Regions from separate parts of the Actinoplanes sp. CA-142083 genome, predicted to be linked through region 1. Evidence: riboswitches for the same ligand, from Rfam matches in the RefSeq annotation. Region 1 holds a riboswitch; each other region holds the start of a gene.

Region 1 (9,522 bases):
GGCGTGCTGCTGAACACCAAGCGCGACGTCGACAACTTCATCGCGTACCTGTGCGCCGGTGTCTTCATCTTCGGCTACACCCAGTCCGTGGTGCAGGCCGGCGTCCAGGCGATCAGCGGCAACCTCGGGCTGATCAGGGCACTGCACTTCCCGCGGGCCAGCTTGCCGATCTCGATCGTCCTGGTCGAGGCACGCAACATGATCGCCTCGATGGCCGTGCTCATCGCGATCGTGCTGTTCACCGGCGAGCCGCTCACGTGGGAGTGGCTGCTGGCGATACCGGCGCTGCTGCTGCAGACGTTCTTCAACGCCGGCTTCACGATGCTGGTGGCCCGGCTCGGCTCCAAGCTGCACGACCTGCGCCAGCTGATCCCGTTCATCATGCGCGTCTGGATGTACGGCTCGGCCGTGCTCTACCCGGTCACCCAGTTCACCCAGCACCTGCACGGGTGGAAGCTCGCCGTGGTCCAGGCCAACCCGCTGCTGGTCTACATCGAGTTGATCCGGCACGCGCTGATGGAGGACGTGCCGCTGGCCGGCACGCCGACCCGGCTGTGGATCCAGGCGATCATCTGGGCGCTGGTGGTCGGCATCGGCGGGTACGCGTACTTCTGGCGTGGAGAGAAGGGTTATGGCCGTGGCTGACGACGAGCGGGTCCCCACGATCATCGCGGAGAACGCGCACATCATCTACCGCATCCACGGTTCGGTGTCGGCCGCGCAGAACTCGCCGCTGAGCAGCTTCAAGCGGCTGGTCACCCGCACCAAGAGCGCCGCCGTGCGCGAGGTGCACGCGGTCAAGGGCGTCAGCTTCGTGGCCTACAAGGGCGAGGCCATCGGCCTGATCGGCACCAACGGCTCGGGCAAGTCGACGCTGTTGCGGGCGATCGCCGGGCTGTTGCCGGTCGAGCCGGGCGGCGCGATCTACGCGGCCGGCCAGCCCTCGCTGCTGGGCGTGAACGCGGCGCTGATGAACGACCTGTCCGGCGAGCGCAACGTGATGCTCGGCTGCCTGGCCATGGGCATGAGCCCGGCCGAGGTCAAGGGCCAGGTGCAGGACATCATCGAGTTCTCCGGCATCAACGAGCGGGGCGACTTCAGCTCGCTGCCGATGCGGACCTACTCGTCCGGCATGGGAGCCCGGCTGCGCTTCGCGATCGCCGCGGCCAAGAAGCACGACGTGCTGCTCATCGACGAGGCCCTCGCCACCGGCGACGCGAAGTTCCGCAAGCGCAGCGAGCAGCGGGTGCGCGACCTGCGCGCCGAGGCCGGCACTGTCTTCCTGGTCAGCCACAGCGAGCAGTCGATCCGGGACACCTGCGAGCGCAGCATCTGGCTCGAAGGCGGCGTGATCAAGGCCGACGGCCCGACCGAGGACGTGATGAAGGAGTACGAGACCTTCGTCAAGAAGTGAAGGTCCCGTACTCCCCTCGAGCTACGGGCGCACTGACAGGTGCACGTGGTTGGTGTGGTCGCTCGACGGGTCGCCGTTGCCACCCGAGTACGACTTCCAGCCGCTCGACGGCAGCCAGATGCGTCGGAACCAGATGACGTAGAGCACGCCGAGCTTGCTCGAGTTGTTGATGAAATAGTTCGCCAGGTTGGTCCCGTACGTCTTGCTGCTGCCGGTCGCCACCCCGCCGAACCCGTCCTTGTCGGCGGCGAAGTCGCAGGCTCTCCCCTTCGGATGCTCGCCGCTGTTCTGTTCGCGGAAGCAGTGCACGTAGTGGTTGAAGCCGGCCGACTGGGCCTGCCGCATGGCGAACAGCATGCGCTGGGTGATGCGGCCGCCGCTGGTCGGGTCGTCCACCATGCCGCTGCCGCCCTGGAACGAGCCCGAGCTCGCGCTGCTGCCGCCGTCGCTCGGCTGCGGGTCGTCCTGCCCGGCGTTGGCCGCCTTCAGCGCGCTCTCGGCCTGGACCTTGCGCTTGGCCATCACGTTGACCTGCTTCTGCTGGTCGCGGATGGTTGCGTCGATCGCGAGCTTCGCCTTGGCCTGACCGTCGCGGGTGGCCTCCAGGTCGGCCATCACGGCCTTCTGCTTCGCCGCGACCGTCTGGAGCGTCTCCGCACGGTCCAGGAAACCGCCGGACGAGTCCGCCGTGAGCAGCGCGCTCATCGGGCCGAGCCGGCCGCTCATGTAGGACTGCTGGACGATCTGGTCGAACGCCGCCTGCCGGGGTGCGAGCTCGGTGTCCAGCTCCTTGAGCCGGGCGGTCAGCTCGACCTGCCGTTTCTTGCTCGCGGCCAGCGCGTCCTTGGCTTCGAGGTAGCCCTTGGAGGCCGCCTCGAGCTGCTGGATCAGGGTCTTGGAGCCGCCCTCGCCGTCGTCGCCGGTGTCGCCGGGGGCCGCGCCGGCCGGCGACGCGACCGCGAAGGCCAGGCCGCAGGCGGCCACCACCATGGCGAGCGACGCCGCTAATCGCCGGCGGACAGTAATGTGCCGCACAACCATTCCTTCCGTCGGCCGCCGACCGGGTTAGCTGACGGGTTCGGGACGGAAGTTCCCTACCGCTGAGAGCGGATTCACCCCAACAAAAACCTGGGTCCCCGACTCGCCAAAGGCGATTAGGCGGCGATCCCCGGGCGGGGATCGCGACCGACGATACCCATGACATCGATTGATCGACAGATCTCGCACTCCACGCGATCACCGGATGACCGTGCGTCGACTTATCACGGAAAGTGCTCGAAGGATTACCGCATTCGCATTTTCCGGAGACTGAAGTGTCGCGCGACCTCGGGTAAACTCACCCGCGGCTCTGCCACCGAGGCGCCGCCCCCGAGGTGCCGGCAGGCCGCCGCCCAATCGCCGCAAGGCGAGCCGGGGACCCAATGTCCCACTGGGGTGAATCCGCGAGAGCGGTAGGGATCGCTTCCGTCCCGAACCCGTCAGCTAACCCGGTCGGCGGTAACCCGGAAGGAACGTGGATGACCGTACGCCCCCGCCGGTGGCTGACCCTCGCCCTGGCGCCGCTCGTGGCTGCCTCGATCTTCGCGGCGCCCGCCGCGCCCGCGAGCGCCGATCCCGACGACTCGTCGTCCTCGTCGGCCCAGCCCGACGAGAAGGGTGACGAGATCGAGTCGAACTCCACCCTCAACGAAGTGCTCGAGTCGTCGAACCGCAAGTTCGTGCAGGCCAAGGCCGCCGTGGCGAAGTCGACCACGACGCAGAAGAAGCTGGCCATCCAGATCAACCTGGCCGAGGCGAAACGCGACTCGCTGGTTCCCGAGGTCAACGCGATCGCCGCGCAGCAGTACCGCACCGGTCACCTCGGCGCCGCGAGCTTCCTGCTCGGCAGCCAGGGGTCGGACGACTTCCTGGCCAAGGCGGTCTCGCTCGAGGAGATCAACACCCTGCACGACCGGAAGCTGCGCGAGCTGAACGCGGCCATCGACGACGTGACCGCCAAGAAGGCCGCGCTCGACGCCGAGGTGAAGCAGCAGCAGACCAACCTGGTCGCGATGAAGAAGCAGAAGGACGCGGCCGACAAGGCGCTGTCGCTGGTCGGTGGCGAGAGTCTCACCGGCGGCTTCGTGGACGCGGTGTCCAAGCAGGCGGCGCCGGCCCCGCGCAACTCCGAAGGCGGATTCTCGGCGGAGAAATGCACGGTGAAGGATCCGACCACAAGCGGTTGCATCACCGCCCGTACATTGCACATGTACCAAGAGGTGAAGAAGGCGGGCTTCAATCGCTTCGTCGGTTGTCACCGCAACGGCGGTCCGTTCGAGCACCCGAAGGGCCGGGCCTGCGACTGGTCGTTGCAGAAGAGCGGATTCTCGGTCGCGCACAACGCCGACATGAAGAACTACGGCAACGACCTCATGGCGTTCCTGGTGCGCAACGCCGACCGGTTGGGCATCTACTACGTCATCTGGTACGCGCAGATCTGGTTCCCGGCCACCGGCTGGCACGCCTATCACGGCGCGAGCAACCACAAGGACCACGTACACGTATCAATGCTTTAAGAAGTCGTTTCAAGAAAAGGGCCCCCAAGGGGGCCCTTTTCAGTCAGTGCGTCAGTCCTGCGGCGCCCGGCGCACCGGGGAGCGACCGGCCGGCTGGGTCGGCGGCGGCCCGACCGGACCCTGCGGCGGGATCGGCACGGTCACCGGCTTCACCTGGGTCACCTCGATCTCCTTGCCGTGGTGGCTGAACACCAGGCGGGCCGAGCCGCCACCGTTGCGCAGCGAGTAGGTGGCCTCGTCGGCGGTCACGTTCACCCGCACCCGCAGGCCCCGCCACAGCAGCGAGAACTCCAGGTTGCTGATCCGGCTGGGCAGGCGCGGCGCGAACGACAGCTGGCCGTTGAAGTCCCGCATGCCGCCGAGGCCGGCGATCAACGAGATCCACGTTCCGGCCAGCGACGCCACGTGCACGCCGTCCCGCGAGTTCTGGTGCAGGTCGTGCAGGTCCATCAGGGCGGCCTCGCCCAGGTAGTCGTGGGCCAGCTCGAGATGGCCCACCTCGGCCGCCATGACGGCCTGGATGCACGCCGACAGCGACGAGTCCCGGACGGTCCGCGCGTCGTAGTAGGCGAAGTTGCGCTGCTTCTCCTCTGGCGTGAACGCGTCGCCGCGGATGTACATCGCCATGACCAGGTCGGCCTGCTTGACCACCTGCTTGCGGTACAGGTCGAAGTACGGGTAGTTCAGCAGCAGCGGGTACGCCTCCGGGGGCGTGTTCTCGAAGTCCCACTCCTGCAGCCGGGTGAAGCCCTCCGACTGCTGGTGCACGTGGAGCTCCCGGTCGTACGGGATGTGCACGGCCGCCGCCGCGTCCCGCCAGGAGGCCATCTCCTCGTCGTCCACGCCGAGCTGACGGGCCAGGTCGGGGTGGCGCTTGGCCGCCTCGACCGCGCTGAACATGTTCTGCTGGGCCATCAGGTTGGTGTAGATGTTGTCGTCGACCACGGCCGTGTATTCGTCGGGGCCGGTGACGCCGTCGATGTGGAAGCGGCCGTGCCGGTCGTGGTGGCCCAGCGACCGCCACAGCCGGGCGGTCTCGATCAGCAGCTCGAGGCCCACCTCGCGCTCGAAGTCGTAGTCGCCGGTGGCCTGCACGTAACGGCGGACCGCGTCGGCGATGTCGGCGCCGATGTGGAAGCCCGCGGTGCCGGCCGGCCAGTACGCGGAGCACTCCTGGCCGCGGATCGTGCGCCACGGGAAGGCCGCGCCCTGCAGGCCGAGCGTCTGCGCGCGCTCCCGGGCCAGGTCGAGCGTCGAGTGCCGCCAGCGCAGCACGTCGGCCGCCGCCGAGGGCTGGGTGTAGGTCAGCGCGGGCAGCACGAAGGTCTCGGCGTCCCAGAACGTGTGGCCGTCGTAGCCGGGGCCGGACAGTCCCTTGGAGCCGATCGGGCGCTGCTCGGCCCGGGCGCCCGCCTGCAGCGTGTGGAACAGCCCGAAGCGGACCGCCTGCTGCACCTCAGGGTCGCCCTCGACCTTGACGTCGGAGTGGTCCCAGAAGGCGTCCAGGTACTCCCGCTGGGCGTCCACGAGGCCTTCCCAGCCGTCCAGCCGGGCGCTGGCGAGCGCGGCGCCCACCTGGTCGCGGATGGCGGGCAGCGAGCGGCTTCCGGACCACCCGTACGCGGCGAGCTTGACCACCCGCAGCTTCTGGCCCGGCTCGAGCTTGGTGGCGACCGTCGTGCGCAGCCAGTCGGGGTGGCCCTCGGTGGTGATCGCGTGCTTGCCGGGCGCCTCGACCAGGTGTTCCATGGCCGCGGCCATCCGCAGGTCGCTGGCCTTGGTGCGGTGCACGAGCAGGCCGCCGGTGCGCTGCTCGAGCATCTCCTCGGCCTGCAGCGGGTGGTCCAGCACCGCCGCCACGCGCGGGTCCTTGCTCATCGGCGGCAGCTGCTCGTTGGCGACCAGCTCGGACTGCAGGATCAGCCGGCAGGACGCGTCCAGCGGCTCGACCTCGTACATGTAGGCGACCACGGCGCGCTGGGTGAACGAGACCAGCCGTACGGTGCGCACGCGGATCGCCTGGCCGGACGGCGAGACCCACTCGACGTTGCGCTCGAGCGTGCCGGCCCGCAGGTCGAGCACCCGCTCGTGGGAGCGGAGCTCGCCGTACCGCACGTCGAACGGCTCGTCGTCGACCAGCAGCCGCATGAGCTTGCTGTTGGTCACGTTGATCATCGTCTGGCCGGACTCGGGGAATCCGTAGCCGGCCTCGGCGTACGGCAGCGGGCGCAGCTCGTAGAACGAGTTCAGGTACGTACCCGGCAGGCCGTGGGGCTCGCCCTCGTCCAGGTTTCCGCGTATCCCGATGTGCCCGTTGGCCAACGCGAACACCGACTCGGACTGGGCCAGCAGGTCCAGGTCCAGCCGGGTCTCCCGGATGTGCCAGGGGTCCACGGGATATGCCCGTTCACGGATCACGGTGGTGCCTCTCGCGAATGAGAAAGAGAAAGACGTCGAAGATATAAGCGCTGATGCGTGCTCAGCGCTTCAGCAGTTCGGACAGGTCCGTGACAACGATGTCGGCCCCGTGCTCCACCAAAGCGGCACGTTGCCCGACTCGGTCCACGCCGACCACGATCCCGAAATGACCGGCCCGACCTGCGGCAACGCCCGCTTGGGCGTCCTCGAAGACGGCACACGCCTCGGGCGGAAGACCCAGGAGTTTCGCCCCGTACAGGAAAGTGTCGGGTGCCGGCTTGCCAGGCAAGTTTTGCTCGCGTGCGGTCACACCGTCCACGCGTTCCTCTATGAGGTCGGCTATACCCGCCGCCTCGAGCACGTCCTTGCAGTTGGCGCTCGCCGAGACCACCGCGCGGCGCAGGCCCGCGTCGCGGGCGGCCTTGAGGTACTCCACCGAGCCCTCGTAGACCTGCACGGCGCCCTCTTTGATCTTCTGCAGGACGAGGATGTTCTTCTTGTTGCCGAGCCCGTTCACGGTCAGCTGGTCGGGACCGTCGTCGGGGGTGCCCTCGGGCAGGGTGATACCGCGAGAGGCCAGGAAGGTGCGGACACCATCGGCGCGTGGCCGGCCGTCGACATAGTCGTGATAGTCGGCGCCGGAGTCGAACGGCACGAACTCTTGCCCGTGCTGTGCCGACCACGTCTGGAGGAACGCGTCGAACGTCTGTTTCCACGCAGCATTGTGCACAAGTGCGGTCTGCGTAAGCACGCCGTCAAGATCAAAAAGGCATGCCGTCACATGCGGAGGTAGTCCGAGCACGCGCCCAATGTAGTCGCATGCGGCCCGCCGCGAGCCCCGAAGGGCGCCTTCACATTTTCTGTGACCTTTACGCCCAGTTCAAACTGCTGTTTCAGGCGGATGTCGCCCGGCGTGGCAAAGCGATCCTCAGCCCGATCGTGGTACCGATGGGGCCGGTCGCCACCGTCACCTCGTCGCAGAGCTGATGGGCGAGCCAGATGCCCCGGCCGCCCACCTCGAACGAGTCGGGCACCTCGGGCGGCCGCAGGTACCGCGCGGGGATGCCGGGGCCCGAGTCGGTGACCGTGCACCAGGCCGAGCCGCCGGCCAGCCAGAGCACCGCTCGCCCCTGGCCACCGGCGTGCAGCACGACGTTGGTGATCACCTCGTTGACCGCCAGCACGAAGCCCTGGAGCCGGTCGCCGGTCAGGCCCGCGGCGGCGAGCCGGGCGGACACCTCGTGCCGCACCACGGCGATCTCGTCGCGGCCGAAGCGCCGGTCGAGAAGCTGGGGAGCGCCCGCCGACTCGGCTTCCGGGGCCGAAGTGCCCGGAGCCGATCGCACGCTCTGTCCCATTCTCTCCTCCACCGTGGTGCAGCCTACGCGGTGTGCTCGCCCCGTGGCAGGAGGCCTCGCAGAAGAGATCGTCACCGCCAGCCGACATCGATGCGGTCGCCGCGCTCGTCGAAGAAGTGGAGCATGTCCATGCGCACCGCGACCGACAGCGGATGCCCGGGCGAGACGGCCGGGTACGGCGCGAGGCGCACCGCCAGCTCGGCGGGGCGCCGGTGGTGCCGGCCCGGGTCGAGCACGCTCGTGCGGTCCTCGCGGGTCTGCACGGCCGTGGCGCTGCCGTTGGCGGTGCGGCCGGTCAGCTTCTGCAGCGCCCCGCCGAACCGCCGGAACGCGCCGTTGGGCTCCGGGTCGGGCTTGCCGGTGCCCATCTCGTCCACCACGATCGCGGTCGCCCCGATGTCGAGGTAGGCCAGCGACTCGTGCCCGTGGTGCTCGAGGTAGCGGATCCGGCCGCGGAGCACGTCGCCCTGCACCTCGGGCGCCACCGGGGTGAGCGCCTCGGCCCGCATGCCGACCACGATGCGCTCGCCGTGGTAGTGCGCCACCGCGCGGGCCCGGATGTCATTCCACGGCAGGTACAGCGCCTGCTCGCCGAAGTTCAGCGCGACGTACTGGTCGAGGTGGACGTAGACGGACGCCTCGAGCAGGTTCATCCGGGGCGAGCCGAGGAACGCGGCGACGTAGAGGGTGGCCGGCCGGCCGTACACCTCGGTGGGCGTGCCGACGTCCTGCAGGACGCCCTTGCGCATGATCGCGACACGGTCGGCCATGGTGAGCGCCTCGGCCTGGTCGTGCGTGACGTACATGGTGGTGACGCCGAGCTCGCGGGTGAGGCCGGTGATCTCGGCGCGCAGCTCGGCCCGGAGCCCGCTGTCGAGATTGGACAGCGGCTCGTCCATCAGGAACAGGCCGGGGCGGCGCACGATGGCGCGGCCCATGGCGACGCGCTGGCGCTGGCCGCCGGAGAGCTGGCTCGGCTTGCGGTTGAGCACGTCGCCGATGCCGAGGGCGCTGGCCACGTCGCCGACCCGCTCGAGCCGGTTGCCCGGCTCCATACCGGACAAACGCAGCGGAAAGCCGATATTGTCATTCACCGTCATATGCGGATAAAGAGCGAAGTCCTGGAAGACCATCGCAATGCTGCGGTCCCGCGGCGCCAATTCGAGCACCGGGTCGCCATTGAGAAGGATGTCCCCTTCGGACGGATCCTCAAGACCCGCGATCATTCGCAAAATCGTTGATTTCCCGCAGCCGGACGGACCCAGGAGCACGAGAAACTCACCGTCGTCCACGTCGAGACTCACGTGGTTGACGGCAACCGTGCCATCGGGCCAAATCTTGGTGACGTCCTTGAGCAAGACGGTGGACACCGTCTCTACCTCCTGCCGGGAAAGTACGCAATGATCCCGGTCCCACGATGGCCGGCGATCTAGCTCACTTTGACGAGGAGTATCGATATGCCGCCATCGGGTGAACGTGCCATTTGCCCACAGTAACGGATCGATTACACCTAACTATCGCTGGTCGAGAAAGACCCGGCGAACCACGCGTTCGGCCGCACGGCCGTCGTCGAGGTAGCAGAACCGCTCGCGGAACGCCGCGCGCGCCGCGTCGTCCCGGCGATCTTCCTGGAAGATCGTCACAAGCTCGTCAAATGTGGTGGCGACCGGTCCGGGCGGCTCGGCCGTCAGGTCGAAGTAGACGCCGCGCAACTCGCGGTAGACCTGCCAATCGGGCGCGTAGATCACGACGGGCTTGTCAAGGACTGCGAAATCGA
Region 2 (9,522 bases), 3.8 Mb from region 1:
ACGCTGAGGATCTTCGCGTGGGCGAACGGGCTGCGCAGGATGGCCAGGTGCAGCATGCCCGGGAGCTGCACGTCGTCGGTGTAGCGGCCGCGGCCCCGGAGGAAACGAGGGTCCTCCTTGCGCAGCATCCGGCCGAAGCCGACGGGCTTCTGGTCGTTGTCATGAAATTCCGTGAATTTCGGATCCTGCACTGTGGTCATGCCGGGATCTCCTTCGAGGAATGCACCGAAGCCCACCGCACGGAACGGACAATCGTCGAATACCCGGTGCAGCGGCAGATCTGCCCGGAGATCGCTTCACGGATCTCGGCGTCCGTCGGGTCGGGGTTGCGATCGAGCAGCGCCCGGCAGGTCATCATCATGCCCGGCGTGCAGAAGCCGCACTGCAGGCCGTGGCACTGCATGAAGCCCTCTTGGATCGGGTCCAGCTCGCCGTTGCGGGCAAGGCCTTCCACCGTACGGACCTCGTGGCCCCCGGCCATCGCGGCCAGCACGGTGCACGACTTGACGGGCTCGCCGTCCAGCCAGACCACGCAGGTGCCGCAGTTGCTGGTGTCGCAGCCCCAGTGGGTGCCGGTCAGGCCGAGCACGTCCCGCAGGAAGTGCACGAGCAGCAGCCGCCCCTCGATCTCCCGGGTGACCTCGACGTCGTTGACGGTCATCGTGACCTGCATCGGTTCAGCTCCTCGCCCGCTCGACGGCCTTGCGCAGGGTCCTTCGGGTCAACTCGTCCGCTAGGTGGCGCTTGTACTCCTCGCTGCCCCGCTGGTCGGTGACCGGGTCGCAGCTGCGCGCCGCGATCGCGCCGGCCCGTTCGAAAAGAGGCTCATCGGCGACCTGGCCGCGCATGATGTCCGAAATTTCAGGAATTCCGGTGGTATTTGGGCCGACAGCAGCGAGACCGACGCGGGCGTCCGCGATGGTCCCGTCGCCGTTGAGCCACACCGCCGCCCCGGCGCTGACGACCGCCCAGTCTCCCGCGCGCCGCTCGACCTTCTCGTAGGCGCTGCCGTGGCCAGGCCGGCGCGGCAACCGGATCTCGGTAAGGATCTCGTCGTCCCCGACCGCCGTCTCGTAAGGGCCGACGTGGAACTCCTTCATCGAGACGACCCGCTCGCCCCGGGGCCCGCGGATCACGCACTGCGCGTCGAGCGTCGTGCACACCGCCGACAGGTCCTCGCTCGGATCCGCCTGGCACAGCGACCCGCCGAGCGTCCCCCGGTTGCGCACCACCGGGTCGGCGATCACCCGCTCGGCCTCCCGGAAGATCGGGAACGCCGCCGCGAGCTCGTCCGACTCCAGCAGCTCGCGGTGCCGGGTCAGCGCGCCGACGCGTACGTCATCGGTGTTGATCTTGATGTAGCCGAGCTCCTCGTGAAGAGGGTTGATGTCGATCAAGTATTCGAAGTTCGCCAGTCGAAGCTTCATCATCGGCAGCAGGCTGTGCCCGCCCGCGACGAGCCGCGCTGAGCTACCCAGACGTTCCAGCAGTCCGATGGCATGGTCCACAGTGGTGGCGCGTTCATACTCGAACGGGGCCGGCACCTGCACGCTGCACCTCCCAAACTGAATTTTCCTCGCGGGGGCGGGGCCTGGTGAACCTCTCGCGCGCGGTGATCAATGTCAACAGCGACCTAAGGGATCTCTTAACTAGCCGTTGACGATCAGCCGCTCGATCACGGAGGGTTTGGGCGTGCGGGACATCGTTGACGGGCTGGTGGCATGGCGCGCGGAGGGCCTGGCGTTCGCCGTGGCCACCGTCGTGCGCACCTGGAGCTCGGCCCCCAGGCAGCCCGGCTCGGCCATGGCGGTCAACGAGCGCGGCGAGGTTCTCGGCAGCGTTTCCGGCGGGTGCGTGGAGGGCGCGGTCTACGCCGCCGCCGAGGAGGTCATCGAGACCAAAAAGGCACAGCAGCACACGTACGGCGTGAGCGACGGCGACGCGTTCGAGGTGGGGCTGACGTGCGGCGGGACGATCGAGGTCCTGGTCCAGCCGTGGGTGGCCCTCGCCGACCTCGACAACGTGCTCGCCGCCCTCGTCTCGGGCCAGCCGGTCGCGACCGTCTCGGTGGGCAACAACCAGATCGCGGTCTGGCCCTCCCACGTCGTCGGCTCGCTGGGCGACGCCGGCCTGGACCGGGCGGCCGAGCAGCAGGCGGCCGGGATGCTGTCGGCCGGCACCACCGGCGTGATCCACCTCGGCGCCCACGGTGAGCAGCGCCTCGCCGCCGTCGAGATCTTCGTGCAGACCTATCTGCCGCCGCCCCGCATGATTGTCTTCGGCGCGATCGACTTCGCCGGCGCGGTGGCCCGGATAGGCGGCTTCCTCGGCTATCACGTGACCGTCTGCGACGCGCGTCCGGTCTTCGCCACCCACAAGCGTTTCCCGTCGGCCGACGAGTTGGTCGTGCAATGGCCGCATCTCTACCTGGAGTCCACGGCGGTCGACGAGCGCACCGTGCTCTGTGTCCTCACCCATGACCCCAAGTTCGACGTGCCGCTCCTCGAGGTCGCGTTGCGCACGCCCGCCCGCTACATCGGCGTGATGGGCAGCCGCCGCACCCATTCCGACCGGATGCGCCGCCTGCGCGAGGCCGGCGTCTCCGAGGCCGCCCTGGCCCGGTTGTCCGCTCCGATCGGCCTGGACCTGGGCGCCCGCACCCCCGAGGAGACGGCGGTCGCGATCGCCGCCGAGATCGTCGCGTCGGCGTGGGGCGGGTCCGGTCTGCCCCTCACCGGGCTGGACGCCCCGATTCACGGGTAGCCGTCGGGGTGCAACCCGGCCCTTTCCCGCGGTTCCGCCGCCGCCGGCCCGATCTCGTCCTGCGGCCGCGCTTGCACCACCGGCGGCCGCCACCGCGCGGGGACGCCGAGTCCCGCCCACCGCGCGCGGTCCATGTCTCCGATGCGGAAGCTTCAGTGGGCGGGAGCGGGGGACCCCTTTTCACGCCGGCTCGCCGGCTTGGGGTGAAGTCGCCTTGGACGCGACGGGCCGCCTTCAGGCCCAACCCGACAGCTAACCTCGCAGGCGGTTGAAGGACCAAGGATCGCTTTGTCTGCCCGTCTCCGCTCTGCCATGCCCAAGTTCGTCCTACTCGCGGCGTTTGCTGCCCTCCTGCCCCTTCTGTTCGCCCCGTCCGTGGCCCACGCGGCACCCACTTCCCACGCGGCTTCCGCCTCCCGCGCGGCTTCCCTCGCCCGCACGGCGTCTGTGTCCCACGCCGCGCCCCGCGCCCGCGCGGCGTCTCTCGCCCACGCCGCGCCTCACGCCCGCGTGGCGTCGCTCTCGCCGGCCCAGGCCGCGTTGCTGCGCGGCAAGCTCATCATCGCGGCGGCCAGCGCCCAGCGCGGCAAGCCCTATCGCCGAGGCGCCGCCGGCCCGACCGCGTTCGATTGTTCGGGCTTGTCCGGCTACGCCTACCGTGCCGCCCACATCAGCCTGCCCCGCACCGCGAACGCCCAGTACCGCGCCGCCCGCCCGGTCAGCCGCGCCGCCGCCCGCCCTGGCGACCTGGTCTTCTGGGTGCACGGCCACCACGCCTACCACGTGGCCGTCTACGCCGGCGCCGGCCGCGTCTGGCACGCCCCGAAGCCGGGCGACCGCGTCCGCCTGGCCAAGATCTGGAACCCCCGCGAGGTCCGCTACGGCCGCATCGGCGCCTGATCACCCCCGCGGCGGGGCGCCCACGGCGGCGCCCTTCCGCGGCCCGGCACCACCGCGGCAAGGCACCCATCCCAGCGGGACGCTCATCGGCGCGCGGCTCCCCTCCCATCCCAGCGCGGCGCCCATCCCAGCTGCGCCAATCCCAGCGCGGCGTGGCGCCCATCCCAGCGCGGCGTGGCGCCCATCCCAGCGCGGCGTGGCGCCCATCCCAGCGCGGCGGGGCGCCCATCTCAGCGCGACGCGCACCGCGGCGCGGCAGCCATCGCGGCGCCCGTCCGCCGAGAGGGCGCCGGCCGGTCAGGCGTCCGCCGCGACCGGGTCCTCGGCCGGCTGTCTGGCCCGGCCCACCGCCGCCGCCAGTCGGTCCAGGCCGACCACGACCGCCCCCAGCGCCCCGAAGATCAGGGCGAGTTGCACGAACTGCAAGCCCACCCAGTCGTACCCGTGCTCCCCGGGGTCGAGGAAGAAATACGGGTACCGCACCGGCGCCGCCGGCAGCAGGCCGCCCCGCAGCTCGATCATCACGCCGTAGCCGAGCGGGTAGGCAATCCACAGTGGAATGTCCCGCCAGCGGACGATCCGGTGCGGCCCGAACGCCACCCAGTCGACGAGCACGAGCACCGGCACCACGTAGTGCACCAGGAACAGCGACCGGTTGGTCAGCGCCACGCCCGGGTCGGCGGCGGCCAGGCCCGGCAACGGGTTCTCGCCGTGGTTGAGCATGAAGTGCGAGATCAGGCAGGTGATCAGGATCCACAGCGTGACCGCGCCGCGCCACCGGGGCGCGGGCGGCTCGACCGTGTCCCGCTTGATCATCCAGTACAGGGCGCCCACGAAGTACGCGAGCGTCAGCAGGTTGCTCTGCGCGGTGAAGTAGATGAGCCGCTGCTCCGCCATGAGCAGCCCCGACGCGCCGCACGCGACGATGGCCGCGCGCAGCCAGAACTGGGGCCTCTGCCAGACCATTGCTACCGCCCGGTCGATCCGTCGATGAGTTCCCGCAGGATATCGGCGTGCCCCGCGTGCCGGGCCGTCTCCTCCAGCATGTGCCCGATGACGAACCGCAGATTGCAGCGCGGCTGCCCGTCGTCGCGCGCGAGCATCGCCTCGAGGTCCCCGTCGGTGAGCACCGGCGCGACGCGTTGCCATGCGGCCTCGTACGCGTCAATGGCCTCGCGCAAGGTGTCGCCCTCCCGGACCTCTTCGTCCGGGAGCGTGACGTCCTCGCCCGCGAAGCGCACGAGAAACCACGACAGCTCGGCCCACGTCAGGTGTTTGACCAGCCAGAGCAGGCTGGTCCCGCTGCCGACCGGCGATCGGCGCGCGTCCTCGTCGCCGACCCCGATCACCTTGCGCACCAGCGATTCCCGCTGAAACTGCAGGAGCCCGACCAGCGTGGCGCGCTCCCCCGTCACCGTCCGCGGCGGTCGTCGATCAGGCACGGCGGGCCACCAATCCGTTGCAGGCCACGTCCTCGATCGCGGGACGCGGCTGGGGTTCGTCGCCGGCGTGCCAGTGGGCGACCGAGGCCAGCCCCGGCTCGACGAGCTCGTGGCCGGCGAAGAACGCCGCGAACTCGGCGCCGTCGCGCGGCACGAAGCGGCCGCCCGGGTTCTGCGCGGTCAGCTGGGCTACCGCCGCCGGCGACACGTACTCCCAGGTCGCGTGGCTGGCCGCCACGTAGCTGCCGGGCGCGAGCGCGCCGATCAGCGTGCGCACGATGCCCTGGGGGTCCTCGTCGTCGCGGATGAAATGCAGCACCGCCGCCAGCATCAGCCCAACTGGCTCGCCCAGATCGAGCGTCGCCTTGAGCGCGGGGTGGTCAAGGATCGCGGCCGGCGAGCGCAGATCGGCCTCGATGTAGGCCCGTCCCTCGCCGCGCAGCGCAGCCGAATGCTCCTGCACCAGCGGATCGTTGTCGACGAAGACGACGCGGGCCTCCGCCGGCACGTTGCCGGCCACCCCGCCCGGCGCCGGGATCCCGGTGCCGATGTCGAGGAACTGCCGCACCCCTTGCGCCGCGACATAACGCGCCGCCCGCCCGAGGAACCGCCTGTTCTCCACCGCCATGAGCCGGATCGTCGGCATGGCCGCCTCGATCGCGTCCCCCGACGCCCGGTCGGCCTCGAAATGATGCTCGCCGCCGAGCCAGTAGTTGTACCGCCGCGCCGGATGCGCCACCGTCGTATCGATCATTGTCGGCAGTCTAGGCGCGGTAACCATCGAACAGTGGCCCGCCGGCCCGCTCCAAGATCTCGATGGCGAAGGCGGCCGGATCGTCGCGGGCCGCCAGCCAGCGCTCGGCGAGTTCCGGGTCGAGCTCGCGCAGCTCCCGCAGCAGCCATTTCCCGCCGCTGATCCACCGCCCGGCGAACGCCGGCGCGGCCCGCCCCGCCTCCGTCCACAACGCCGCCGCGATCACCGCGCGCTCGCCCGCATCGCCGGCGTACCGATAGTCGTCGAGCAGGTCGGTGAGGCCGTACCGCAGCCGGTCGCTCTCGGCGGCCGGCAGCGGCCCCGGCCCGTCGGCGAGCACCCGCGCGCAGCGGGCCGGCAGGTCGCCCGGATCGCCGGTCAGCACCACGCCACCGGCGAGCATGCGGTGCGTGCTCGGCTTGCGTTTTGCCAGCTCGCCGGCGAGAAACCCGGCCAGACGCTCCGGCGTGTGCACGAACAGCTCCACCGGCCAGCCCTTGTAGCGCAGGCTTTCCCGATACCCCGGTTCGTCGTCGCGCATGACGACGATGTCCAGATCGGACCCGGCCGTCCGATGCGCGGTGACCACGCTGCCGGTGAGCATGGCCCACGAGGCGTCGGGAAACCGGTCGTGAACCAGCTCGCGTGCAACGGTCACGGGGTCCACTTGATGGCCTTGACGACGTAGTAGGCGGGCAGGGCGCTCAGCCCCGCATAGAGCTCCGCCGCCGGCTCCTCGAAGAACGCCTCCAGCCGAAGGCCGGCGTTGACGAACGCCATCACCACGTCGCTGACGGGCCACACGAACGCGGAGAACGGCGGCGGATCCGGCTCGCCGCGCGCGCCGATCGGGCGCTTGGCGTCGTCCTGGACGGCGTTCGGCCGCTCCCGTCCGAAGTAGTCGCCGGCCAGCGTGAGCCCACCCTCGTGGACGGCCAGCACCTCCCACACCGGGTGATGGTCGCAGAGCAGCACGGCGCCGCCGGGTCGCAGCCGCGCCGCGACCATGCCGGCGAACGCGGCGAGGTCGGGCACCCAGCAGATCGCGCCCCAACTGAGATAGACCAGGTCGAGTTCGACGAGGTCGCCGGGCGGGCTCATCATGTCGGCCCGGCGGAAGTCGGCGGCGACACCCGCCTCGGCCGCGCGGGCCCGGGCCATCTCGATGGCCACATCGGAGATGTCCACGCCCGTCGCGGTCGCCCCGAGGTTGGCCCAGGACAACACCTCGTCCCCGCACGAGCACGCGAGCTGCACCACCCGACGGCCCGCCACGTCACCGGCAAGCCGCACCTCGAACTCCTCGAGCACACCCTCGCCCCGCCGGAAGCGCTCGATGGGGACACCGGACCGCTTGGCGGCGATCAGGTTCCAGCTGGACCGGTTGGCCTCGGTGATCTCAGAGCTCGCCCTGATAGGCCAGCACCCCCCGGTTGACCGCCGCGATCGCCTTGCGGGCCGCGTCGCGCACGCCGGTCGAGGACGCCGGGGCCTCCTTGATCTGGCCGAGCAGGTCGAGCACCTGCCGCGCCCAGCGCACGAAGTCGCCCGCCGGCATGTCGGCGTCGTAGTTGTGGCCGCTCGCCAGCACCCGGGCCAGCGGCTCGCCGCGGGCCCACCGGAACATCGGCCACACGAAACCCGGGTCGGGCTCGCGGGTCAGGGCCAGGCCGTGGTCGGACTCGTCGGCGGCGATCTCGCCCCACAGCTTGGTGCAGGCATCCACGGCCGCGGTGATCGGGCCCTTCGGCACCGAGGCCCGGTCGTCGCCCTCGCGGCGCGACTCGTACAGCACCATCGAGACGGCCGCGGCCAGCTCGTCGGGCTCCAGACCGTCCCAGACGCCCTGCCGCAGGCACTCGGCGACCAGCAGGTCGGCCTCGGACCAGATGCGGCCGAGCATGCGGCCCGCCTCGGTCACCTCACCATCGGGCGACAGGTAACCCCGATCGCCCAGCACCGCGCACACCTGGTCGAACGTGCGCGCCAGCGAACCGGTGCGGCCCGCGACCTTGTCGCGCAGGGCCTCGGTGTCGCGCAGCAGCCGGTGCCGCCGCTCGGCCCAGCGGGCGTGCTCCTCGCGGTCGGGGCAGGCGTGGCAAGGGTGCTGCCGCAGCCGCACCTTGAGCAGCGCGATCTCGGCGTCCTCGCCGGTGTTGCCCCCGCCGCCGCGGCGACCGCGCCGGCCGCCGCCGTGCCGGTCGAGGCCGGTCGCGGAGATCTGGGCGGCGAGGTCGCGGCGGGCCGACGGGTTGCGGTGGTTGAAATGCTTGGGTACGCGCAGGCGCTCGAGCACCTCCACCTCGCCCGGGAAGTCGGCCGGACTGACCCGCCCGGCCCACCTGTCCTGGGTCAGCACTAGCGGCCGCGGCTCGCCGAAGCCCCCGGTCGGCGCCTCCAGCACGACCGCGAGCCCGGCCCGCCGCCCCTGCGGCACCCGGATGACGTCGCCGACCCGCAGCCGCTCCAGCGAGGACACCGCCGCGGCCCGCCGCTGGTTGGCGCCCTGCCGGGCGAGCGCGCGCTCCCGGTCGGCGATGGCGACCCGGATCCCGAAGTACTCGTCGAAGTCGCCGTGGTGGCAGGCGGCGTCGTTCCCGTACGCCTCCATGGTGTCGACGTTGCGCTGCACCTGCCGGGCCAGGCCCACCACCGAGCGGTCGGCCTGGAACTGGGCGAACGACGACTCGAGCAGGTCGCGGGCCTTGTCGGCGCCGACCGTGCCGACCAGGTTGACCGCCATGTTGTACGAAGGGCGGAACGAGGAGCGCAACGGATAAGTACGCGTGGAAGCGAGCCCGGCGACGTGGCGCGGGTCGACCTCGGGGCTCCACAGCACGACGGCGTGGCCCTCGACGTCGATGCCGCGGCGGCCGGCCCGGCCGGTGAGCTGGGTGTACTCCCCCGGGGTCAGGTCGGCGTGCGTCTCGCCGTTGAACTTGACCAGCCGCTCGAGCACCACGCAGCGGGCCGGCATGTTGATGCCCAGGGCCAGAGTCTCGGTCGCGAAGACCGCCTTGACCAGCCCCTGCACGAAGCACTCCTCGACCGCCTCCTTGAAGGCGGGCAGCATGCCGGCGTGGTGGGCCGCGATACCCCGCTCGAGGCCGTCGAGCCACTCCCAGTAGCCCAGGACCGACAGGTCCTCCCGCGGGATGCCGGCCACCTTGGCGTCGGCGATGCGGCGGATCTCGGCGCGCTCGTCGGAGTCGGTCAGGCGCAGCCCGGCCGAGAGGCACTGCTGGACGGCCGCGTCGCAGCCGGCCCGGCTGAAGATGAACAGGATCGCCGGGAGCAGGCCCGACCGCTCGAGCCGGTCGACCACCTCGGGGCGCGGCGGCGGCTGCCAGCGCCGGGAACGCCCGCGATAGCCCGGCCCGTGCGACCGGTCGGTGAGCTCGAGCCGGCGCTCCATCTCACGCGTGTAGCGCAGCAGCTCGGGGTGCACGTCGTGCTTGCGGGCCGCGTCGGCGTCGTGGAACAGGTCGAACATGCGGCGGCCGACCAGCATGTGCTGCCACAGCGGGACCGGCCGGTGCTCGCTGACCACCACCTCGGTCTCGCCGCGCACGGTGACCAGCCAGTCGGCGAACTCCTCGTAATTGCTGACCGTCGCGGACAGCGAGACCAGGGTCACCGACGCCGGGAGGTGGATGATCACCT
Region 3 (9,522 bases), 4.8 Mb from region 1:
TTGACCGCGGCGATCAGCCAGCGCAGCGCGTCGGTGTCGTTCAGATCGCCCTGAAACGCTTGCAGCGCGCGGCGCAGCGGCGGCGTCCCGGCCTCGTATCCGTCGCCGAAGAACGCGGTCAGCCCGTCGAGCAGCAGGTCGTGCGGCCGGGCGGGTCCGGAGGGCGGCGGCGCGTGCCGGGCCGCGGCGGCCACCTGGGCCGGGCCGATCTCGGCGAACCGGCCGGCGTAGACCGAGGCCACGAACGCGTCCAGATAGGTGTCGCGGGCGCTGTCGGGGGCGAACGGCTCGAGCCGGCGGGCGGTGGCGAGCAGCTGGGCCGGCGCCTCGACGCTGCGGAACGTCAGGTGGGCCTGTAGCCGGCCGACACGGGCGTCGCGGTGCTCCTCGGCCGGGCCTGCCGCGGCGCGGGCCAGCAGCCGCAGTGCGTGCTCGTGCGCGCCGGCCTCGTACTTGAGCCGGGCCGCGGCCAGCTCCCGGTCGGCGCGGCGGCACGGGTCCTCGGAGAGGTCGGCCGCCCGTTCCAGGAACGCCGCGGCCGCCGCCAGCCCGCCGCGGGTGCGCGCCCGGCCGGCCGACGCCTCGAGCTCGGCGGCGACCGTCTCGTCGCGGCCCTCGGTCGCGCGGGCCCGGTGCCAGGCCCGCCGGTCGGGGTCGGCTCGCGGGTCGGTCGCCTCGGCCAGCGCGAGGTGGGCCTTGCGGCGGTCCGCCGACGCCGCCGACCCGTAGACGGCCGAGCGCGCGAGGGTGTGCCGGAACATCACCCGGATCCCGATGCGCAGCAGGCCGGTCGCCTCGGCCTCGTCGGTCACCTCGCGGCCCAGCCCGAGCCGGCCGGCCGCGCGCCACATCAGCGTCGGGTCGCCGACCGGGTCGGCCGCGGCGACCAGCATGAGCAGGCGCACCTTCACCGGCAGCCCGTCGAGGCGGCGCAGGAAACTTTCCTCGATCTTGCCGGCCAGCGGGAGCGCCCCGGGCAGCGCGTAGCCGCCGGCGACGTCGATCCGCCCGAGCGGCAGTTCCAGAAGGGCGAGGGGGTTGCCGCGGGCCTCGGCCAGGATCGCGTCGCGGACCCGCTCGTCGAGAGGTCGGCAGACCACAGTGGACAGCAGCGCCCGCGCGTCCGGCTCGGGCAGGCCCGCGACGGCGAGCTCGGGCAGGCCGCGCAGCCCACCGGATACCTCCCGGGCCGCGAACAACATGAGCACCGGCTCGGCCTGCAGGCGGCGGGCCACGAACGCGAGGGTCTGCGCCGACGACTGGTCGAGCCACTGGGCGTCGTCGACGACGCAGAGCAGCGGGCGGTCCCCGGCCGCGGCCGCCGAGAGCAGGGTCAGCACCGCGATGGCGACGAGGAACGGGCTGGGCACCGGCCCCTCGCGCAGGCCGAAGGTGATGGACAGGGCGTCGCGCTGCGGCCCGGGCAGCCCGTCGAGCTGGTCCAGCAGCGTCGCGCACAGCTGGTGCAGGGCGGCGAACGGCAGCTCCGCCTCGCCCTCGGCGCCGGTGACCCGGACGACGCGCAGGTCGCCGGCCGCCTCGGCCACCGCGTCCAGCAGTGCGGTCTTGCCCACGCCCGCTTCGCCGCGCAGCACCAGCGCGCCGCTGCGGCCGTCCCGTACCGCGCCGAGCAGACCGTTCAGCACCGCGATCTCGTCGCTCCGGCCGTGCAGCAAGCCGCCACCCCCTCATGTGTCCTCCTTGGTGGGAGCGCGCCCAGAGGGGTGTTGGTTCAAAAAGGTGATCCTCAGCTCTTCGGATCGTCCTTCCAGGCGTCCCGCAGATCGCGCTTGGTGGTGACCCACCACTCGCGGAACTCGCCGCCGAGGCTGCGCAGCGCGTGCCGGATGCCCGGGTCGTCGAGGCCGGCGCCGAGCATCTCGACCAGGCTGAGCGCCCACAGGACGGGCGCCAAGGCCAGGGCGAGCACGGCCGCCGGCCACCAACCGGCCGCCGCGTGCAGGACCAGCAGGGCGACCGCGACGACCAGCACGGCGAACGCCGCATACCCCGAACGCCGCATCAGCGCGGGCAGCAGCGGCAGGCAGCGCCACGGCAGCCGGCCGGCGGGCAGCAGGACCCGCGCGGCGAAACCGGCCAGCACGGCGGCCAGCACGGCGGAGACGATGCGGGCGAAAGTCGCCGCCGGGGACCACCACCAGTGGCCCACCAGCAGCAGCGCGCAGACGATGACGGCGCCCACGAACAAGCCGCGGCGCAGGCCGCTGAGCACACCACGGATCGGCCAGGTCATCGAGATCAGGTCGGGGCGGGCCGGGCTGATCCGGGCGACGTCGCGCAGGCCGCGCATCGAGCGGCGCACCCGCAGCCGCTCGGCGTCGATCATGGCGATCATCCAGCGGCCGTACGAGTTCTCCGGCTCGATCGCGAGCGCCGCCCGCACGGCGGCGGTGGCGGCCTCCCGGTTGCCGGCGTCCCGCTCGACCTCGGCGACCGTCAGCAGGCCCTCGACCGAGCGCGGGTCGAGGCTCAAGCCACGCGCGGCGGCGGCGCGGGCGCCCTCGTGGTCGTGAGCGGCGGCGAGGGCGCGGGCCAGCACCAGGTGGGCGGCGGCGCTGAGCTGGTCGAGGCGGACGGCCTCGGTGGCGGCGGCGACCGCGTCCCTCGAGCGGATCAGCAGGATCAGGTTTTCCGCACGCTCGGCGTGCGCGTCGCCCAGATGCGGCGACGCGGCGACGGCGGACTCGGCCGCCGCGAGGGCGGCGGGATACTCGCGGCGCATCCGCAGCACCGACGCGAGCAGGGTGAGCAGGCGGCCGTCGCCGGGCTCCTCGGCGAGCCCGGCCCGGACGATCCGCTCGGCGTCCTCGTACCGCCCGGCCTGGGCGAGGTGGTGGGCGCGCCGATAGGAGTCGGTCATCTCATCGGAGCTTGCGCTTCTTCAGGTACGCCGCGAGGTCGTCGTACTCCCCCGACTCGTTGGCGAACATCGCGACGTTGCGGGCGGTGGAGAACCACGCGTCGGTCGACGGCCGCACCTCGCGCGCGGCGGCCAGCATGTCGTGCTGGGAGATCATGCGGATCTCGCCGGTGGCGATCGAGTCGCGCATCGCGAACTCGGCGGCGGTCTCGCAGACGTGCGCCAGGTCGGCGCCCGAGTAGTTCTCGGTCGCATCCGCGACCTTGCCGAGGTCGATGCCCGCGACCGGGCGGTCGCGCAGGTGATACTCCAGGATCGCGGCGCGTGCGGCCTTGTCGGGAGGCAACACCAATAGCGTACGGTCGAGCCGGCCGGGCCGCCGCAGCGCGGAGTCGATGTCCCACGGGGCGTTCGTCGCCGCCAGCACGAAGACGCCGTCGTTGTTGCCGTCGACCCCGTCGAGCTCGGTCAGCAGCTGGTTGACGACGGTGCGCATGGACGACGAGTTGAGCTGGCTGCGCTTGTGGCCGAGCGCGTCGATCTCGTCGAGGAACAGCACGCAGGGCGCGTGGCCGCGGGCCGATTGGAACAGGTCGTGCAGGTTGCGCTCGGAGCTGCCGACCCACATGTTCAACACGTCGGTGATGGACAGCGAGATGAACGCGGCGCCCATCTCGCCGGCGACGGCCCGGGCCAGGAACGTCTTGCCGCAGCCGGGCGGGCCGTAGAGCAGCAGGCCGCCGCGCAGGCTCTTGCCGAACAGGCTGCGCAGCTTGGGGTTGCGCAGCGGGCCGAGGAAGGAGACCTCGAGGCGCTTCTTGACCTCCTGCATGCCGCCGACGTCGGCGAGGGTGATGGTGGACCGCTCGACGTCGAAGGTGCGGTCGGCGTGGCCCCGCACGGGGTCGGGCTCGTCGTCGGCCTTGGCGAACCTCGGCGGCACGATGTCGCCGAGATCCTGCTCCATGGCCGCCCAGTCGACGGTGTCGTCGCCTTTGGGCTTTTCAGCGGCCGGCTTTTCCCGCGCCGGCGACTCGGCCGGCGCCGGGCCGCCCAGCGCCGAGGTCATCAGGCGCTGGGCGGTCTCGTTGCCCGGCTCGCGGGCGAGGACCTGGGCCGCGTGGCCGATCGCCTCGGCGCCGCGGCCCGCCCCCACCAGCAGCTCGGCCAGGTGGAGCCGGAGCGTCAGGTCGTCGGGCCGGGCCTCGACGGCGGCGCTCAGGCTGTCGATGAGGGGCGAGTCGCTCATGACAGCAAATTATGCCCGCGCCCCCTGACAAGATCGCGGCGCGGTCACAGGGCCTCGTGGAAGAACGACGTGATGTCCGCCGCCAGCAGCTCGGGCACCTCCAGCGCCGCGAAGTGCCCGCCGGACGGGAACTCGGTCCACTGCCGGACGTCGTGACGCAGGTCCACCAGGGGACGGACCGGCTGGACGATGTCCTTGGGGAGGACCGCGATGCCGATCGGGACCGGGCACGGCACCGGACCGCTGCCGAGGCCGCTCTCCTTGACCAGGCGCGACGACGACCCGGCCGTGCCGGTGATCCAGTAGTGCATGACGTCGGTCAGGATCACCTCGTCCGGGATCGGATGGGCCGGGTCGGCCCACTGCGAGAATTTCTCCGCGAGGAAGGCGAGCTGGCCTACCGGGGAGTCGTTCAACGCGTACGCGATGGTCTGTGGCGCCGCCGCGAACAGCACCTGATGCGGGTGGCGATTGGCGGCCAGTTTCAGGGTCTTCTCGAGCCGTTCGGCGTCGAGCGGCGAAAGTTTCCCGTCGTAGGCGCCCCCGGTCGGCATGAAGTTGATGTGCACGCCGATCACATGAGCCGGGTCGGCGGCGGACACGAGGCGCGAGATGCCAGAGCCCCAGTCCCCGCCCTGGGTGCCGTAACGCTCGTACCCGAGATCGGCCATGAGTCTCACCCAGGCCTGCGCCACCCGTTGCTGGCCCCAGCCGCGGGAGCGGGTGGGCCCGGAGAATCCGAAGCCCGGAATCGCCGGGATCACCAGGTGGAAACGCGGCGTGAGCAGCGGGATCAGGTCGAGGAACTCGACCACCGAGCCGGGCCAGCCGTGAGTGAGGATCAGCGGGATCGCGTCCGGCGACGCCGAGCGGATATGCAAGAACCAGATGTTCTCGCCGTCGATTGTGGTCGTGAACTGCGGGTACGCGTTGAGCCGCGCCTCGTGGGCGCGCCAGTCGAGCTTCTGCCAGGCGTCGGCGAGCTGCCGCACCCGGTCGAGCGGGATGCCGTAGTCCCAGCCGGCGCCGGACAGCTCGTCGGGCCAGCGGGTGCGGGCCAGCCGCTCGTTCAGGTCGTCGAGCTCTGCTTGCGGAACGTGCACGCTGAATTCGTTCATGCTCCTAACGTTAGGTCCACTAACGTTAGGAGCGCAAATGTTATGCTGCTCACGTGGAGAGCGTGGAGCACCTGCCCAGCTGGCTGCTGACCCAGACCGCCGGGTTTGCGGGGCGCATGGTCAGCGCCCGGTTCGCGGATGTCGGCGCCCGCGGGTACCACTACCGCGTGCTCTCCTCGCTGGCCACCGAGGGCCCGGCCAGCCAGGCCGACCTCGGGCGGCGCGTGGGCATCCACCTCAGTGACATGGTCAAGGCCCTCAACGAGTTGGAGGCCGATGGTTTCGTCCAGCGTGTGCCCAGCCCCGACGACCGCCGCCGCAACATCATCACGATCACCGACGGCGGGCGGGCGCGCGCGGAGCAGCTGGCCCGGCAGGTCGGCTCCATCCAGGAGGAGCTGCTCGAGCCCCTCGACCGGGTGGAGCGCGAGCAGTTGACCACGCTGCTGGCGAAGCTCTACCGGCACCACCGTGTGCGGGAGGCCGCCCCGCCGCCCATGGACTGACGGCAGGTTTCCCGGTTGCCCGCGACACGGCGAGCCGCTAGATACGCGGAAGGGCCGCCTTCCGGCGGCCCTTCTTCGTGTTCCGGATCTCAGCCCGGTCGCCGGTAGCCGGCGATCGGTCCCCGTTCGATCGTCGCCATCCGTACATGGTCACCCGTGTGCGGGGCGTGCACCACCATGCCGCCGCCGATGTAGATGGCGACGTGATGGAGGCTTCCGGGGTAGTAGAAGACCAGGTCACCCGGTTGCAGCTCGTTCCGGGACACGGCCTTGCCCTCGTTCCACTGGTCCTTCGTGTAGTGCTCGAGATGCACCCCCACGCTGGCCCACGCCTCCTTCGTCAGGCCCGAGCAGTCGTAACTGTTCGGTCCGTCGGAACCGAAGACATAGGGCTTGCCGATGAGGTCGCATGCCTTCTGCGCCGCTCGGCCGCCCTTGTCGTTGGTGTAGGTGACGGGGCACGGTCCGGTCTTGTACGGGCCGTCGGCCTCGCCCGCCGAGCCGTACGCCTGGATCCGCAGCTTCTGCAGGCTGTCGATCTTCTTCTGGATCGCGGCCTTCTGCTTGGCCAGGTCGGCATCGCGGGCCGCGATGGACTTGGTCAGCACGTCCAGGTCGGACTTCATGCCGGCGTACTTGTCGCGAAGTTTCGCGACCCCGGCGATCTGGTCCTGCTGGTGCCGAGCGAGCTGATCGAGATAGGTCAGCTTGTCGGTCAGCCCGGTGGGCGACCCGCTCACGATCATGGCGTTGAAAGCGTTCGGCGCGCCCTGCTTGTACGCGTCGACCGCCATGCCGCGAACCTGAGAAAGGGCGACGTCCACCTGCACCTGGAGCGGGGTGAGCTGCTTGGTGAGGTTCTTCAGCTGAGCCTGGTTCTTGAGCAGTTTGCCGTGCACGTCGTTGTACTGCTCGATGACCGGCTCGAGTTGGTTCCACTGCTTGTCGATCTCGGCCTCGACGGTGGCCGGGTCGGGTGCTGCGTGCGCTACGGACGGGCCGGTGAGAACGATCCCGACCGCGGCGACGGCGCAGACGATGCTGCGCAGAACTGCGGCGCGGCGCGCCCCAATCCGTTTCACGTAGGTGCGTTATCCCTTCTTCCCTCGCGCCGCCGACCGGGTTAGCTGACGGGTTCGGGCGGGAAGCGCGCCCGGCCGCAGGGGGACTGCGGCTTCACCCCGACTACTCGGGTCCCCGGTTCGCCGCATGCGGCGATTAGGCGGTGATCCGTCAGATCGGCCGGATGGACGATGGGGGGCTGCCGGACCGCCGACCACCGTACCCTCGATCATGCGGGTAACTGAAGTTGCCACGACGGGGAAACTTCCTGCACGGCTTTCGCTACCCAGCGTGGTCAGAGAGGCCAGGCATCCAGCGCGCGGTCGAGCCACGGGACGACCAGGATCACGGTGGGTAGTACCAGCAGGGCAAGCGCGACGACCGCGACGACCGTGTTGAGGGCCGCCGAGGGGCGTTGCGGAGCCGCCAGGCGGTCCAGCCGGCGTCGTTGCGAGTTTCGTTCGGGCACGACTTCCTCCGCCAGGGGGACAGCGTCGGTCAGGCGTTCGAGCGCGCCGCGCAGGGGCGCGGCGCCGGCGCGTTTCCGGGCGGCGTCGTCGGCCACCATCTCCAGCAGCACGTGTACGGCGTCCAGCGGCGCCCGGCTGCGCAGGGGACGCGGCACGGCGCGATAGAAGGCCGTGAACGACTCCATGACCACCTCGTGCCGGTGGCGCAGGTGGGTCTGCTCGTGGGCGAGGACGGCGTCGACCTGGTCGCGGTCGAGCAGGCGAAGCGCGCCGTCGCTGAGCACCACCCGCGCCTCCCGGCCGGGCACGCAATACGCGAGCGGCAAGTTTCCGGCGAGGACGCGAACGTTTCCGGCGTCCAATTCCTCGCGGTGCTCGGCCTTGTCGAGCAGGTCGACGAGCAGGCGGTGTTTCGCGCGGCGGGCCCGCGAGCGCCGCGAAACTCCCCACAGCGAGACGAGCAGCCGCAGCACGATGATCGCGGCCACCGCCAGGGCGCCGATCAGCGCGGCGGCGGTGACCGGCTTTCCGGAGCCGGCGGCGCGGGTCAGCTCCTCGGGCGCGGCGAGCACGACGCCGAGGGCCGAGAGCACGGCGGCCAGGGTGACGGCCTGCCACAGCAGCACGGCGGCGGCGGGCGCCCGGTCGGGCCAGCGGGCCCGCGCCAGCAGGCCGGGCACGATCAGCGACAGGGTGAGCCCGAGCGCGCCGAGCAGCAGCGCGGTCATCCGGCGATCCCGTGGCTCTCCATCACTTCTTGGTGGCGGCTTCGATGGCGGCCTGCAGCGCCGCCGGCGAAAGTTGCCCGACGAAATACGCCAGCGCGGCGTCCTGATCGGGCGAGGCGCTGAGCGCGTCGAGCATGACCGACGCCGTCATCTCCTCGCGGGACTGCGCCGGGGCGTACCGGTAGGCGCGGTCCGCTCTCTGCTGCACCACGACTGCCTTTCTGGCCAGGCGGTCGAGCACGGTCATCACGGTCGTGTAGGCGAGGTCGCGGTCGCGGCTGAGCGACTCGTGCACCTGCCGCACCGTGAGCGGTTCCGCGGCGTCCCACAGAACCGTCATGACCTCGCGTTCCAGGTCTCCCAGCGCCATGTGTCCCAGTCTACTGCACAGCGTCGTACTACACGTCGTAGTATCTACTACGAGCCGTCGTAGAGGGGGACCATCCGATGGACGTGCTGGACCTGACGCGCCTGCAGTTCGCGGTCGTGACGATCTACCACTACTTCTTCGTGCCCATGTCGATCAGCCTGGCGGCGATCGCGGCCGGCCTGGAGATCACCTGGCTGCGCACGAAGAACGACAAGTTCCGCGATCTCACGAAATTCGTCGGGAAACTTCTCATCGTCACGTTCGCGGTCGGCGTCGTGACCGGCCTCGTGCAGGAGTTCCAGTTCGGCATGGGCTGGAGCGCGTTCGCCAAGTTCTACGGCGACGTCTTCGGGCCCACGCTCGCCATCGAGGGGATGCTCGCGTTCTTTCTCGAGGCGACTTTCCTGGCGCTCTGGTATTTCGGCTGGGACCGGCTGCCCCGCGTCGCGCACGCGGCCACGATCGTGATCGTCTCGCTGGGCACGATCCTGTCCGCGTTCATCATCCTTGCCGCCAACAGCTTCATGCAGAACCCGATCGCGTACGAGATGGATCCGGTCACCGGGCGAGCGCGCCTTACGTCGTTCGCCGAGCTGCTGACGAACAAGGTGAACCTGGCGGCCTTCCCGCACACCCTGGCCGGGGCGGCGATGATCGGGGGCGCGCTGCTGCTCGCGATCGCGGTGTGGCGGATGGCGGCCGAGCCGGCCCACCGGACGCTCGCCCGGCTGGGCGCCTGGGTGATGCTGGCCGGCGGGGCGGCGACCGCGCTGACCGGCGACCACCTGGGCAAGGTGATCACCGAGGTCCAGCCGATGAAAATGGCCGCGGCCGAGGCGCTCTACGAGACCACCAAGGGCGCGCCGTTCTCGATCATCACCACCGGCAAGCCGCTGCCCTCGTTCACCCTCGACATCCCGTGGCTGCTGTCGATCCTCGCCAAGGGCTCGCCGGGTGCGACCGTCCAGGGCATCGACGACCTGCAGGCGCAGTATGTCGCGCAGTACGGGCCGGGCAGCTACGTGCCGATGATCCCGGTGGCCTTCTGGACGTTCCGCCTGATGATCGGCGCCGGCATGCTGGCCGCTGCCGTCGCCGCGTTCTACCTGTGGCGTACGCGAAAGAACCGCGACGCGCC

The links. A riboswitch is a leader RNA that binds a small molecule or an ion and turns the genes downstream of it on or off. The one in region 1 is predicted to bind cyclic di-AMP.
Region 2: another riboswitch for cyclic di-AMP. It lies ahead of ACQPZX_RS19285 (C40 family peptidase); the one in region 1 lies ahead of ACQPZX_RS02085 (coiled-coil domain-containing protein).
Region 3: another riboswitch for cyclic di-AMP. It lies ahead of ACQPZX_RS29205 (NlpC/P60 family protein); the one in region 1 lies ahead of ACQPZX_RS02085 (coiled-coil domain-containing protein).

Annotation. Positions count from the first base shown of each region.
Region 1 is NZ_CP192076.1:426,816-436,337, reverse strand. Features, by position in the region: gene ACQPZX_RS02100 (ABC transporter permease) at 1-645, shown strand, start outside; gene ACQPZX_RS02095 (ABC transporter ATP-binding protein) at 632-1,414, shown strand; gene ACQPZX_RS02090 (coiled-coil domain-containing protein) at 1,436-2,404, opposite strand; cyclic di-AMP (ydaO/yuaA leader) riboswitch at 2,453-2,585, opposite strand; cyclic di-AMP (ydaO/yuaA leader) riboswitch at 2,793-2,926, shown strand; gene ACQPZX_RS02085 (coiled-coil domain-containing protein) at 2,932-3,969, shown strand; gene ACQPZX_RS02080 (glycoside hydrolase family 65 protein) at 4,021-6,387, opposite strand; gene ACQPZX_RS02075 (HAD family hydrolase) at 6,449-7,189, opposite strand; gene ACQPZX_RS02070 (ATP-binding protein) at 7,281-7,733, opposite strand; gene ACQPZX_RS02065 (ABC transporter ATP-binding protein) at 7,817-9,115, opposite strand; gene ACQPZX_RS02060 (bifunctional glycosyltransferase/CDP-glycerol:glycerophosphate glycerophosphotransferase) at 9,260-9,522, opposite strand, start outside.
Region 2 is NZ_CP192076.1:4,207,609-4,217,130, reverse strand. Features, by position in the region: gene ACQPZX_RS19305 (aerobic carbon-monoxide dehydrogenase large subunit) at 1-200, opposite strand, end outside; gene ACQPZX_RS19300 ((2Fe-2S)-binding protein) at 197-673, opposite strand; gene ACQPZX_RS19295 (FAD binding domain-containing protein) at 678-1,508, opposite strand; gene ACQPZX_RS19290 (XdhC family protein) at 1,693-2,763, shown strand; cyclic di-AMP (ydaO/yuaA leader) riboswitch at 2,896-3,045, shown strand; gene ACQPZX_RS19285 (C40 family peptidase) at 3,274-3,663, shown strand; gene ACQPZX_RS19280 (Pr6Pr family membrane protein) at 3,961-4,629, opposite strand; gene ACQPZX_RS19275 (DinB family protein) at 4,632-5,105, opposite strand; gene ACQPZX_RS19270 (SAM-dependent methyltransferase) at 5,098-5,859, opposite strand; gene ACQPZX_RS19265 (nucleotidyltransferase domain-containing protein) at 5,870-6,517, opposite strand; gene ACQPZX_RS19260 (class I SAM-dependent methyltransferase) at 6,514-7,170, opposite strand; gene ACQPZX_RS19255 (DEAD/DEAH box helicase) at 7,259-9,522, opposite strand, start outside.
Region 3 is NZ_CP192076.1:6,360,440-6,369,961, forward strand. Features, by position in the region: gene ACQPZX_RS29180 (ATP-binding protein) at 1-1,676, opposite strand, end outside; gene ACQPZX_RS29185 (tetratricopeptide repeat protein) at 1,748-2,881, opposite strand; gene ACQPZX_RS29190 (AAA family ATPase) at 2,883-4,130, opposite strand; gene ACQPZX_RS29195 (epoxide hydrolase family protein) at 4,175-5,248, opposite strand; gene ACQPZX_RS29200 (MarR family winged helix-turn-helix transcriptional regulator) at 5,302-5,754, shown strand; gene ACQPZX_RS29205 (NlpC/P60 family protein) at 5,844-6,836, opposite strand; cyclic di-AMP (ydaO/yuaA leader) riboswitch at 6,853-6,989, opposite strand; gene ACQPZX_RS29210 (M56 family metallopeptidase) at 7,112-8,014, opposite strand; gene ACQPZX_RS29215 (BlaI/MecI/CopY family transcriptional regulator) at 8,037-8,384, opposite strand; gene ACQPZX_RS29220 (cytochrome ubiquinol oxidase subunit I) at 8,462-9,522, shown strand, end outside.